3 regions of the Paenibacillus sp. J22FR21 genome follow, and region 1 is predicted to be linked to each of the others. Evidence: riboswitches for the same ligand, from Rfam matches in the RefSeq annotation. Region 1 holds a riboswitch; each other region holds the start of a gene.
What was found. Region 1 has a riboswitch for cyclic di-AMP ahead of AC0YNS_RS31095 (hypothetical protein). Riboswitches for the same ligand answer to the same signal wherever they lie in the genome.

Region 2: another riboswitch for cyclic di-AMP. It lies ahead of AC0YNS_RS16730 (3D domain-containing protein); the one in region 1 lies ahead of AC0YNS_RS31095 (hypothetical protein).
Region 3: another riboswitch for cyclic di-AMP. It lies ahead of AC0YNS_RS30250 (G5 domain-containing protein); the one in region 1 lies ahead of AC0YNS_RS31095 (hypothetical protein).

Annotation. Positions count from the first base shown of each region.
Region 1 is NZ_JBWDNJ010000017.1:18,547-22,730, reverse strand. It holds gene kdpA (potassium-transporting ATPase subunit KdpA) at 1-1,505, opposite strand, end outside; gene AC0YNS_RS31100 (potassium-transporting ATPase subunit F) at 1,537-1,614, opposite strand; gene AC0YNS_RS31095 (hypothetical protein) at 1,939-2,355, opposite strand; cyclic di-AMP (ydaO/yuaA leader) riboswitch at 2,481-2,649, opposite strand; gene AC0YNS_RS31090 (spermidine synthase) at 2,949-3,692, shown strand; gene thpR (RNA 2',3'-cyclic phosphodiesterase) at 3,761-4,184, shown strand, end outside.
Region 2 is NZ_JBWDNJ010000004.1:282,584-286,767, forward strand. It holds gene AC0YNS_RS16725 (polysaccharide deacetylase family protein) at 1-639, shown strand, start outside; gene AC0YNS_RS16730 (3D domain-containing protein) at 697-1,488, opposite strand; cyclic di-AMP (ydaO/yuaA leader) riboswitch at 1,596-1,798, opposite strand; gene AC0YNS_RS16735 (ATP-binding protein) at 1,864-3,003, opposite strand; gene AC0YNS_RS16740 (TetR/AcrR family transcriptional regulator) at 3,083-3,709, opposite strand; gene AC0YNS_RS16745 (CAP domain-containing protein) at 3,850-4,184, opposite strand, start outside.
Region 3 is NZ_JBWDNJ010000014.1:60,625-64,808, reverse strand. It holds gene AC0YNS_RS30260 (HD domain-containing protein) at 1-317, shown strand, start outside; gene AC0YNS_RS30255 (TatD family hydrolase) at 339-1,103, shown strand; cyclic di-AMP (ydaO/yuaA leader) riboswitch at 1,291-1,577, shown strand; gene AC0YNS_RS30250 (G5 domain-containing protein) at 1,800-2,948, shown strand; gene rnmV (ribonuclease M5) at 3,065-3,625, shown strand; gene rsmA (16S rRNA (adenine(1518)-N(6)/adenine(1519)-N(6))-dimethyltransferase RsmA) at 3,625-4,184, shown strand, end outside.

The sequences.
Region 1 (4,184 bases):
CCGGCAATCGCAAGCATCGCAATGACTGAAATATAACGGCCGAACAACATCACAAGCCCAATTCCTACATTATAGAAGTCGGTATTCGCGGTCAGACCGCCAAATGCGGAACCGTTGTTTGCCGCGCCGGACGTAAAGGCATAAAGCACTTCAGATAGTCCATGCGTACCGGCGTTCGCTATGGACGCGACGGCTGTCGGCGTTGCAAGTGCAAGCGCGGTCGGTGCCAGAATGATCAAAGGGTGAATGAGCAGCGCAATGGCAGCCAGCTTCACTTCCTTGCCTTCAATTTTCTTGCCGAGGAATTCCGGCGTACGTCCGACCATCAGACCGCAAATAAATACGGATAAAATGAGATACAATAACCCATTGAGCAGCCCGACGCCTTTACCGCCGAATACGTTATTCAGCATCATTTCGGCCATTGCAACAAAGCCGCCCATCGGGGTTAACGATTCGTGCATATTGTTTACAGATCCCGTCGTCGCTGCCGTTGTCACGGCTGTAAATAAGGCGGACTGAGATTCGCCGAACCTTACTTCCTTGCCCTCCATATTTCCGTGATAGCCTACTGCATCAAGAGCCGGAACACCTTTGTACTCCGATACAAAGACGACTGTCAGCATAACCAAGAAGATAAGTCCCATGGCCCCAAAGATAGCCCAGCCCTGCTTCTTGTTCTTAATCATCAAACCAAACGCGTACACTAGCGCGGTTGGAAGAAGCATCATGCAAATAATTTCCACCATGTTCGTGAGCGGTGTCGGATTCTCAAACGGATGCGCTGAGTTCGTACCGAACCATCCTCCGCCATTCGTACCGATATGCTTAATGGATTCAAGTGTTGCAACGAGTCCTCTGGTGATCGTCTGCTGAGCTCCTTCAAGCGTGGTCGCATCTACAGCACCTTGGAACGTTTGCGGAATGCCTTGGAACACGAAGAACAAAGCAACCAAGAAGCTAAGCGGCAGGAATACACGCGTAATTCCGCGAACCATGTCCACATAGAAGTTACCCAGATTATCCTGACGTCCTACGAGCCCGCGAATGAACGCAATCGCAATTGCAAAGCCGGTTGCCGCCGACGTGAACATCGGAAAGGTAATCGCAAGCAATTGAGACAGGTAAGATAGTCCGTTCTCACCCGAGTAAGACTGCCAGTTCGTATTCGTAATAAACGATACGGCTGTATTGAAAGCCTGCCCCGCAGGCATATTGCCGATCCCGTCCGGATTAAGCGGCAGAAAGCTTTGAAACCGTAATACAAGATACAATAGGAGCATCATCACAAAGTTGCTAAGCAGGACGGCTGCTACATACTTCTTCCAGCCCATTGCTTCATCTTCGCGTACGCCCATCAACCGATACAGCAACCGTTCAAACGGACCGAACACACGATCCAATGCTGTTTTCTCATGCTGAAACACTTTTACAAGATAACTGCCTACCGGCTTAACCAACAACATAATGATGATCAGCGTAATGGCTACCTGTACGAACCCCATACTCATGTCATGAATCCTCCGCCCTGGCCATTTAGAATTTTTCTGGTTTAACTAACACAAAGCCTAGATACAAAATAAGAATAGCTGCAATAATGCCGACGATAATCATAGCGTTCCCTCCCTAGGCTCTCTCACAGAATTTAAGGAATCCCCAGAATATAGCGAATGCAGCAACAAACAATACCACCATTGTAAAATCATTGACCATAACTCCTTACTACCTCCTATAGCTGCATGCAGTGTGAATTGAGAATATTTTCCCCTGCTAGATTGAAACTATTCATGTCTTTCAGCGTGCTTGAGGTTTCATATGCTGCTTATCGGTTCCCCCTCTTCGGTATAAGGAAATCTTAATACGGGTTGCCGTAAAAAGGGGGTAAAGAAACCTGCTGCCAGGTGTAAAAAAAGTATAAAAATCAATCGTTATCGCCGTCTAGAACGATACGTATGCCTGCGAGTGGTCGAATAAATAGGCGCGATTCCATAATGCGTAATTTCGATTGGTTATGCCTTTCGCCGTGTAATCCAGCTGCTCGGCCAAGCTTGTTAATGCCGATTCCATTAAATGCGCGCGTTCCGTCCCCCATGCGTCTTGCTTCTGGTGGATGTAGTCCAGACTCTCCTCGAGTGTCAGTCCCTTCATTCGCTGGTAGATGGCCGTCCACTGCACAATGTCGCCCTTCAGGTTACAGCCGTGCATCTGGAATTCAATGAGGCTGCAGCCTCCGTCATTCGTGGTGATGGCGAGTAAACCGCAAATGCAGTCTTCACTATGTCCGGGCAGCCGTTCATCCGTGAGCTCCCCATCAAATTGAAACAGCTCGATCGCCTTAATCTTGCAATCTTTCACAATAGTCACTCTCCTGAATCGTTTGGTAGAAAACACAAAGAGGCCCGGGGAGCAGAGAAACTCTACTCCCGGGCCTCTTTCACAGCGTGCATAAAGAAACAAGCTGCTGGAAGCTCGATTGAAGGGGGTTCTCTCTCATACGCTTACGAGGTTAGCTGTCGGATTCGGGCTTGAGAGTACCCTACCTTAACAAATAACACCTGTTATGGATTCACCCCAAGAAGCCGTTCTGATCGAAGTCGGCTTCTGATTGGTTCCCCCGTTCCTCTTGCGAGGACTCAGCGTTTAAAGCAAGTTATTCCGTTGATGAATCAAATCTTATTCCTGCGCGAAGAGAATGTAAAACTTGATTTACGTGCTAATTCCGCCAATTCTATCGAATTGCGTGCATAATTGCGCTTTCATCCTGCGAACCCATTCTTTTCAATTGGATTATCATAGGAATGCTTCCAAACCTTACTGCTTGTGATGCCAACAATAAGGAGCAAAGCACATTGTTCTCACATGGCAATTGAATGTGACCCCGAGATGCGATACGCTGAAATCTATAATGGACCCGGCCTGCTCGCTGGGATGAAGGAGATTGAATCATCGTGCAGATTTTGCACCGGGAAAACAGCTTGCTGAACGAGATTACCGTTTACGATACGAATACGTACGGCGAGGAACATGGGCGATTCCGCGTCCTACAGTTCTCAAACAGCGCCATGCAAGGTGCTGTGGATTTGGATCAGCCTGAGCGGATCTTATTCGAATATCCGCAGGCTATGCTTCACCTCATGAATGGCAGCAACCCGACCTATCAGCGTCTGTTTATCATTGGTCATGGCGTTGGAACAATTGCTCGACATAGTACGGCGAGAACGATCAAAGTTGCGGAGCTGGACGAGCGAGTTGTGGCGTTAAGCAGGCAATATTTTGGCTATCGTGACGATAATGTGGCGGTTGGCGATGGCCGTGAACTGCTCTCATGCGAAGCTGAGCATACGGTTGATTTTATTGTGCTCGATGCCTTCTCCGATAAGGGAACGCCGCGGCATTTGACTTCGATGAGCTTCTTCGAGCTTGCTGCCGCCAAGCTGGATGAGAGCGGTGCTATCCTCATCAATCTCATGGGCAAGCGTGAGAACGATGCGTATATAAACGCCATCTATACAACACTTCGAGAAGTGTTTCGATTCGTGAAAGCATTTGCTTTGCCAGCTGAAAACGCCGCGGATCGTCGAAATTACATCCTGACGGGCAGCAACGCCCCGCTGACCTGCCAGACTCGCCGAATGGCGGGGTTTATGAAAATTGAATTGGGGCAAGGCTATATCATCGTGGATCACGACTAGTAGGATTCGCCTATCAGACTTACTAGTGAAATTTATGATAAGAGAGGGGTTGCTATAAACCTTTGAATATGCCAGCCGCCCCGGCTCAGACCGTCCGCTTATTCGCTGCCGTCCCTGTACCGGATTCCATTAAGCAGTCACTTTCGATAGGGTGCGAGGACATCCAATCACAGCTTCCGTTTCGCAAATGGGCACATCCTGACGATTATCACATCACGCTGCAATTTCTGGGCGATACGCCAATAGAGCTTGTCCCTGCCATCTCGGCAGCACTTCGCGAAGCAGCATCGTCCGTTCAGGCTTTCGCGTTAAATGTGACTTCGCTAGGCGTCTTCGGGCGTCCGATTCGCCCCTCCGTTCTATGGGCCGACGTCGCAGGGGATGTCGAGCAGCTGCACAACCTGCAACAGCATGTTGCAAGGAGGTTAAAGCCCCTCGGCCTCATGCCGGAGAGCCGCACCTACCATCCGCATCTCACACTTGCACGCAATT
Region 2 (4,184 bases), on a different contig from region 1:
GGTTCATTCGTTGTATGGGGACCGCGAGGATCAAGAAGAGTGGCGCTGACCTTCGATGATGTGCCCGATCCGCGATACACGCCTCAGGTACTGGAAATACTGGCTCGCTATAAAGTAAGAGCGACTTTCTTTGTCGTCGGCAACCGCGCTGCGAAACACCCTGCTCTTGTAAGGCGCATGCGTAAGGAAGGCCATATTATCGGCAATCATTCGTATGATCATGCGGTCTTCTCACGCATCTCCCGCTATGCCTTCGAGCAGCAAATTTGGCAAACCGATTGGATTCTGCGTCCTCTTGCCGGATACAGTCCCAAATTTATACGGCCGCCCTACGGCGAGATTACGCCGCAGCAAGTAGACTGGCTGCGGCGGCGTGGTTACATTGTAGTCAATTGGGATGTGGATTCCGTCGATTGGAAAGGCCTGGACAGCAACACCATTCTCATCAACATCAAGAGAACGCTGCAGCCCGGTTCGATTATATTGCAGCATGCCGGCGGCGGCGAAGGACAAGATTTATCAGGCACGGTCGCTGCGCTGCCAAAGCTCATCCGGCTGCTCCGCAGCAAAGGGTATCAGATCGTCACGCTGCCCGAGCTGCTGAATAAATCCGAGGCTCGCGGTGCACGGACAAGGTAATGGAAACGAACAAAACGGCAGCCCCACCGACCGGGCTGCCGTTTGCATCTCTATATGCTATTCCAGAACGAATACTTTCACGTATTGGAAGCCAAACGTCTTGGCTTGCTCTTGTGATTGCGGTATGAAAATATCAATACGCTGGCCTTTGATGGCACTGCCTGCATCAGCTGCAATGGCCATCATGCCGCCACTCGGAAGTCCGGCATGGTCATAGCCAGTAACATAGACCTTGCTGCCAAGCGGGATGATCTTCGGATCAACTGCAATTGTTCCAAGCTTAAGCGGGTTACCGAAGTAGTCAACAGCGCCCCATGAGCCGTTCTCAGAAGCAGCGGCTGTATACGCACTTGCTTTAGCTTGAACAACTTCCGAATAGTTATAATTGCTGCTGCCGATGGTGATGATTTCTTCTTCTCTGTCCACGGAGGTCATTTTCATCGACTTACCGACTGCTGCTTTAGACGCAGCTTTCACAGCTTTCGGCGCAGCCTTCGCTTTGGCTTTCGGAGCTGCCTTTGCTGCTGTCTTAGGTACTGCTTTTGCTTTAGGTGAAGCCTTAGCAGTAGCCTTCGCTTCCGCCTTCGGCGCTGTCTTCGCAGTCGTCGACGTCTTCACAACACTCGAAGCCGGGATAACAATGCTAAGCCCCGCGTAGATGTTGGTAGGCTCAATCATCGGATTAGCTTTCAGCATCTGCTCCAATGAAATGCCGAATTGCTTGGAAAGCTCCCAGAAGGTGTCGCCGTCTTTCGCGCTGTACGTCGATGCCGCGCTTGCCGTGTGTGTAAGAACAGCAAAGCTAAGCGCTGCAATTACCGCGCTTTTCTTCCAAAGATGTTTCATCAAGTTGTATTGCCTCCTTTTGATTTACGGCTATCATCCACGTTGTGCTTGTGCGGATTTATTCCGTCATCGCGATGAAGGACACACAGCTATACAAGCTATGTCATAAACTTCCTTATCGCATGCGGCCTGCGAGGTTAGTTGTCGGATTCGGATTGAGGAGTTCAACCCTACGCTTCGTGAATAAGCGATTCACCCCAGCGCCATATGCGCGTTCAGCGCTGCATTCCCTTATGCGGAAATACAGGCCGGAGGGCAGTTATGCCACTCCCTAAAAGATCCCCCGTACGTTACGTTTCGGCTCGCGTAATAGAATACCATATCCGGCAAAGCAAATCCTACCGGTAAATACAGGAACAGCTCTTGAAATTACCACTTCTATACATTTCGCGGGAGAAAAATGCTCACCGTTGTCCCTTTCTCAGGGATGCTCGTAATGTCCATTCGACCTCGATGACCTTCGATAATGCGATAACAAATCATAAGTCCAAGACCCGTTCCGCTGTCTTTCGTAGTGAAGAACGGGCCGCCCAGTTTAGGCAGCTGATCCTGTGGAATACCTACACCTTGGTCGATGATTTCAACGATTAATTCGCTCTGCTGGTGCAGCTTCACGTCAATCGTGATTACGCCTCCGCTCGGCATGGCCTCTATCGCATTCTTGAGCACGTTGACGAATACCTGCTTCAGCTGATTCTCGTCGCAAAGCAGCTCCGCTGAAGTGGCATCCGCACGCGAGACGATCTGCACATCGCGCAGAATCGCCTGCGTCTCAAGCAGCGTCAATACACTTTGAATGATTTTGACCAAGTCATGCTTACGGAACTGATTGGCCTGCGGCTTGGCAAGCGCCATAAATTCCTGCACGATCGAATTGATTCGGTCCAATTCAACAAGCATAATATCGAAATACTCATGATATTGATCAATCTTCGTCTTCAGAAACTTAGAGAAGCCGATCAGCGAAGTAAGGGGGTTGCGTATTTCGTGAGCGATACCTGCAGCCATTTGGCCGGCCACAGACAGCTTCTCCGATTGAATCAGCGCTTCCTCTTCTTTCTTCCTCTCGCGTATATCGCGAAACACGCTCTGCACAACAGTGCCTTTATTCAAGTAATTGCGAATTCGTGTGCTGGATACCTCGACATCAATGATCTCCCCGCCTTCTGCAATCACCTTGCAATCGAGAAATTCATTGGGCTCGTCCGTCTCCATAATCGCTTGAACTCGTTCTGCGGATCGCTCCCAATAATCCGGATGTATGTAACGAAAGCTCTTCTCGCCTGTAATGACGCCGCTGTCCGTAATATTCAACAGTTTAAGACCTGCTTGATTGGCGAACAGGATTTCGTTCCCGTCATGTACAAAAATCGGCTCCGGCAAATATTTAATCAATCGTTGGTAATTGTGCATATCAGATCTGGCATCGATATCGTCCACGCCATGATTCCCTTTACCCAGCTTCCTCTTCACATTCACAGCAAGCGGCTTGTTACAATATACGGCTTTACGCCTCATGTCTCATACCCTCCGGGTGATGAAGTCTTCCTAAGGATTTCGCCTCTAATTCTTGCAAACCCTGCTCAGTGAGAAAGTTTTAATGTGAACGCATACCGCGAATCAGCGTTTGTATGCCTTGCTTGAAAATCGGCATCGTCCGCGCGAGCAGCTCATCCGTCGGTTCGGAGTGGTTGCTGTAGGTGCTGATGAAGCCTTGCAGGTAGTAAAATAAGATCCGGCCATTATTCAATGCTGCCTCTTGCATCACTTCCTCTGACCCTTCAGAGACCGCACTATGCAATACCTTCATTATGTGAGCGAACAGTCGGTTGCGAATGACGTTGACCTCGAGTTCCGGCTGCAGTTCATCCACTCGTACCGAGGCGGACATGAACAGGACGGTTTGCAGACTGCCGCTCGTCAGGCTGAAGAGGATATATTCGCTGCATACGGCAAGCAGCTTATCCAGGGCCGCCGTATCCGGCTTGTTGATTTCGCCTTGCAGCTTCTGTTCGAGCTTGAGCAGCGAGGGAATCGCAATCTGCTGAAGCAGTTCTTCTTTATTTCTGAAATATAAATATATGGCGGTATGCGAGCAGCCTGCTGCTTTGGCAATTTCACGCATCGTAACAGCCGAATACCCTTTCTCCGCGAATAAAGCTGCCGCTGCGGCACGAATCGCTGCTTTCATCTCTTCCGTTAATTGTTGCCTTCTTGTAGTCATAGCACCGGCACCTCATATTTAGTCTCGATTAGTTTGATAACCATTGGTCACAGAATAACCGACGGTTATTACAACGTCAACTTATAACACGCAAAAAGAGCGGCCGATGTACGGCCGCTCTTAGCTATTTAATCTTATTATTAGGACGTGAATTCTTGCACCCACTCGCCGTTGTAATATGCAACGCCGAGTTTGTTAAAGTTTTTGCTGAGGATGTTCGCTTTATGGCCCGGGCTGTTCATCCATGCCTGCATGACTTCTGCCGGCGTACGCTGACCCTTCGCGATATTCTCACCTGCATAGGAGTAAGAAACGCCATAAGCACGCATCATATCAAACGGCGAACCGTATGTGGGCGAGTTATGATCAAAGTAGTTGTTCGCATACATATCCTTCGCCTTGTCCAAAGCGACTTTCGTCAAGAGCGTATCGGATTTCAATATGCCCAGACCTGCATTGGCACGTTCTTTGTTAA
Region 3 (4,184 bases), on a different contig from region 1:
GGCAAGAAATCCGTGAGCAGCTGCAAGAAATCGGCCTTCATCCGGACTATCACCTAGAAATTGACTTTCCTTACGACATGCCCTACGATGTTTATCGTCCCGGCTCAACAACTGCTGCGGGCAAGGAAGAAAAACCTCCGATTCTGCTGCTGAGCAGTGATGAACGATTGTCGGAAATCTCAAGCCGCTCGGATATCATTCGTTCCATTACCGGTATCCATCAAGGTAAGTACCATCTTTATTACCCGGAGGAACCGCTTCGCGAATCAGCTCACAGGCTGCCTGCGAAACTCCGCGAATTATTTGCTTTAATGTAGAAAGGGGTTTCCATATCCATCATGTTAATCGACACGCATACGCATTTAGACTCGCCTAAATTCGACGAAGACCGAGCAGAAGTTATCGAAAGAGCGCAGGCTGCCGGCGTACATAAGCTCATCAATATCGGCTTTAACCGTGAGACCATCCCAACTACGATGGCGCTTGCCGAGCAGTATTCCTTTATATATGCGGCTGTGGGCTGGCATCCGGTTGACAGTATTGATATGCGTCCCGAGGATCTGGATTGGATTGCATCGCTTTGTGACCATCCGAAGGTTGTGGCGATCGGCGAAATTGGTCTGGATTACCACTGGGACACCTCGCCTAAAGATGTTCAGCAGCGAGTATTCCGCGAACAAATCCAATTAGCCAAGCAGAAACGGATGCCAATCGTTATTCATAATCGGGATGCCCACGAGGATGTCGTCCGTTTGCTTCGAGAAGAGGATGCCAAGGACGTTGGCGGGGTCATGCACTGCTTCTCCGGTAGTTGGGAAACGGCGAAACAATGTCTCGATATGAACTTCTATATTTCGTTCGGTGGACCGCTTACATTCACCAATGCAAGGGTGCCAAAGGAAGTGCTTTCACAAGTGCCTCTGGACCGAATTTTGATCGAAACGGATGCTCCTTATTTGGCTCCTCACCCCCATCGCGGAAAACGAAATGAGTCTGCATTCGTCCGTCTTGTAGCAAACACGATCTCGGAGATAACGGGTAAAAGTGTGGAGGAAGTCGGCGAAATAACCACGGAAAACGCAAGGAAATGTTTTGGAATCTGATGAAAACGGCTTTGAAAGCAAGGATTTGGGACTATTCTCGTGATAAAACTGATTTTGATTGAAGAAATTGCTTGCTTTTCGTCTATTTTTCCTTGAAATTCGTTAAAATCGTCATTAATCAGTTCTTTACAATGTGGCGCGGTAGACGGTATGATTCATTTCAGAGCAACAAAACTTGTATTCCTTTTCCAATAAAACGCTTAATCTCCGGAATTCGGAGAGCGGGGGAACCAATTGTTGAAACTGTTTGTATCACGGAGAAACAGCTTGTTCGTTTCTTCTCCTTAAAACGTGTTCGTCGACTAAAGGGCGACACTGTTTTGTACAAGGCAGACAGCGATAGACATGAAATTCTTCTTGGGGTGAATTTTGCGACCGGCACAGCAGCAATTGTTCGAACGTGCCATTAGCGAATAGGGCGACTCTCACGTCCGAATCCGACAGCTAACCTCGTAAGCGTCAATAAGAGAGATCACCCTCGTGCATGCAATTCCATGCTACCATTGTCTAATGGGAAGCCACGAAACAGATCCTCTGTCGTCGGGCTTCTTTTTGTTTGAAAGAAGCATAAACTGACGACAAAAGCTGTATTATGGAAGTGGTCCGGGGCTGAATTTGGAAAGAAAATCTCTATAGTCGCGTCTATGTAATCATGCGTAACAAAGGCGGCGGGGCTATGTAAGGAGGACCGATGAAATGGGAGCACTCCAGCTTAAGGACACCCATGGGAAACGATCATCCAGCATGTCTTTCGCATTGCGATGGAAGCATGAGAACATGCGTTTAATTGTACTAAGCGCTATGATCTCAATCGCTATGACTTTCATGTTTCTGGTGTTGTTGTACGGAACGGCTGACAAGCGCGTGTCCGTAGTAGTGAATGGACGAGAAACCATTGTCTCTACGAAGCAATGGGTCCTTCAACGCCTACTGGATGAACAAGCTATTGCAGTTGGCACTTATGATAAAGTGTCGATGCCGCTGGATGGCGGTATTAAAGACGGTGACCGAATTGTTATTAATCAAGCGGTGCCTCTTATTGTAAAAGCTGACGGCAAAGCAAGAACGTTGTACACGACAGAAAGAACCGTACAGGCGGCGATCGATCAGGCTCATATATCGATACGCAGTCAAGATAAGGTAGTACCTTCGTTATCCTCGGGACTTAAACCGAATATGATTATTTCAATCACTCGGATTGATACGAAGATCTCGGAGAGTACCCACCCCGTTCCCTTCTCCACTGTGAAGAAGGATGATCCCAAGCTAGCGCAAGGGAAAGAACAGCTTGTCCAAACGGGTAAACAAGGCACGGTCGTTAAACGTTATGAAAAGACTTTCGAAGACGGAGTTCTAGTCTCGCAGACATTAGTCGAGAAGTTGACCAAGTCACCTTCTGTCGATCAAATCGTGTCGGTCGGGACGAAGAAACCTGAACCGAAGGTAACGATGCTGCGGGCGAATTCGCCGAGCATATCTACCATGACGAAGCGAGGCGTTACGTTCAGTGCAAAGAAAGTAATAAAGAATGTAACCCTTACGGCTTATTCTGCCGGCTTGGCTTCGACGGGTAAAGGCAAGAACCATCCACAGTACGGTATTACCGCATCGGGAGCACGCGTTCAAGAAGGCCGTACCATTGCGGTCGACCCGAAAGTCATTCCGATTGGCTGGTGGGTGTATATCGAAGGAATCGGTTTCCGCCGAGCTGAGGATACGGGCAGTGCAGTCAAAGGCAACAAGATTGATGTTTACTTTGACAGCGAGTCGTATGCCGATAAATTTGGGCGGAAGCGGGGCTATACGGTTTATGTGCTGGGTCCGAAGAAACCATCAGCAGTGTAGGCAGTATTCCTCGGTATGAACATGCGTATCGTATTTCGCGCGTAAATATGCCATCATAAGAAGAGGCGATGCCTCTTCTTTTTGCATGTTGTACGGAAGGGAAGGAATGGAGTCCCATGATTAAAGAAATCATTGTAGTAGAAGGTAAAGACGATACTGTCGCCATCAAACGCGCCGTTGAAGCAGAAACCATTGAGACCGGTGGGTCGGCGATTGGCGAAGCGGTAATCCGCCGAGTCATGCTGGCGCAGGAGCGCAGAGGCGTTATTATTTTCACCGACCCTGATCATGCAGGCGAGCGAATCCGCAAGATCGTGGCGCAGCGTGTACCAGGCTGCAAGCATGCTTTTCTCCCTCAGGAGGAGGCGCTTTACAAAGGAGACATAGGCGTCGAGAACGCATCACCGGAAGCAATTAAGCGAGCACTCGCTAATTTGCGGACGGAAGCGACGTCTGACACTGCCGGCCTTGCTGAGGTCACGATGGAAGATTTAATGCAAGCAGGTCTGCTCGTACATCCGCAAGCTTCGGATAGACGGCTGAAGATGGGCAATCTGCTCGGAATCGGCTATGCGAATGGCAAGCAGTTCTATAAGCGCTGTTCGATGTTTCGAATTACGCGTGAGGAATTTATGCGGGCTCTAACCACGATGGAGCAGGCGAGCGAAGGAGATTAATGATGACAGAGGGAATGAAGGCAGGTGTCGATGTTGCTTCACCGAAGCGCACGAAAGACATTATCGCCAGATACGGTTTCACATTTAAGAAGAGCCTCGGTCAGAACTTTCTGATCGATCAAAATATTTTGCGCAACATTGTCAGCGCCGCTGAGCTGGATGAGACGAAAGGCGCGCTTGAGATCGGGCCGGGTATCGGCGCATTGACGCAGAAGCTGGCAGACGCTGCAGGACGCGTAGCCGCAGTGGAGATCGACAATCGGCTTATTCCGATTCTTAAGGATGTATTGGCGGATACGCCGAATGTGCACGTCGTACATGGCGACGTGCTGAAGCTCGACCTTGCCCAGCTGCTGAAGGAGCAGTTTGCCGGGCTCTCCGGCGTGAGTGTTGTTGCGAACCTGCCTTATTACGTGACGACTCCGATTCTGATGAAGCTTCTGGAAGAGAAACTGCCGCTTGAGAATATCGTCGTCATGATCCAGAAGGAAGTCGCGCAGCGGATGGCGGCCAAGCCCGGTGGCAAGGAGTACGGCAGCCTTAGCGTTGCTGTGCAGTA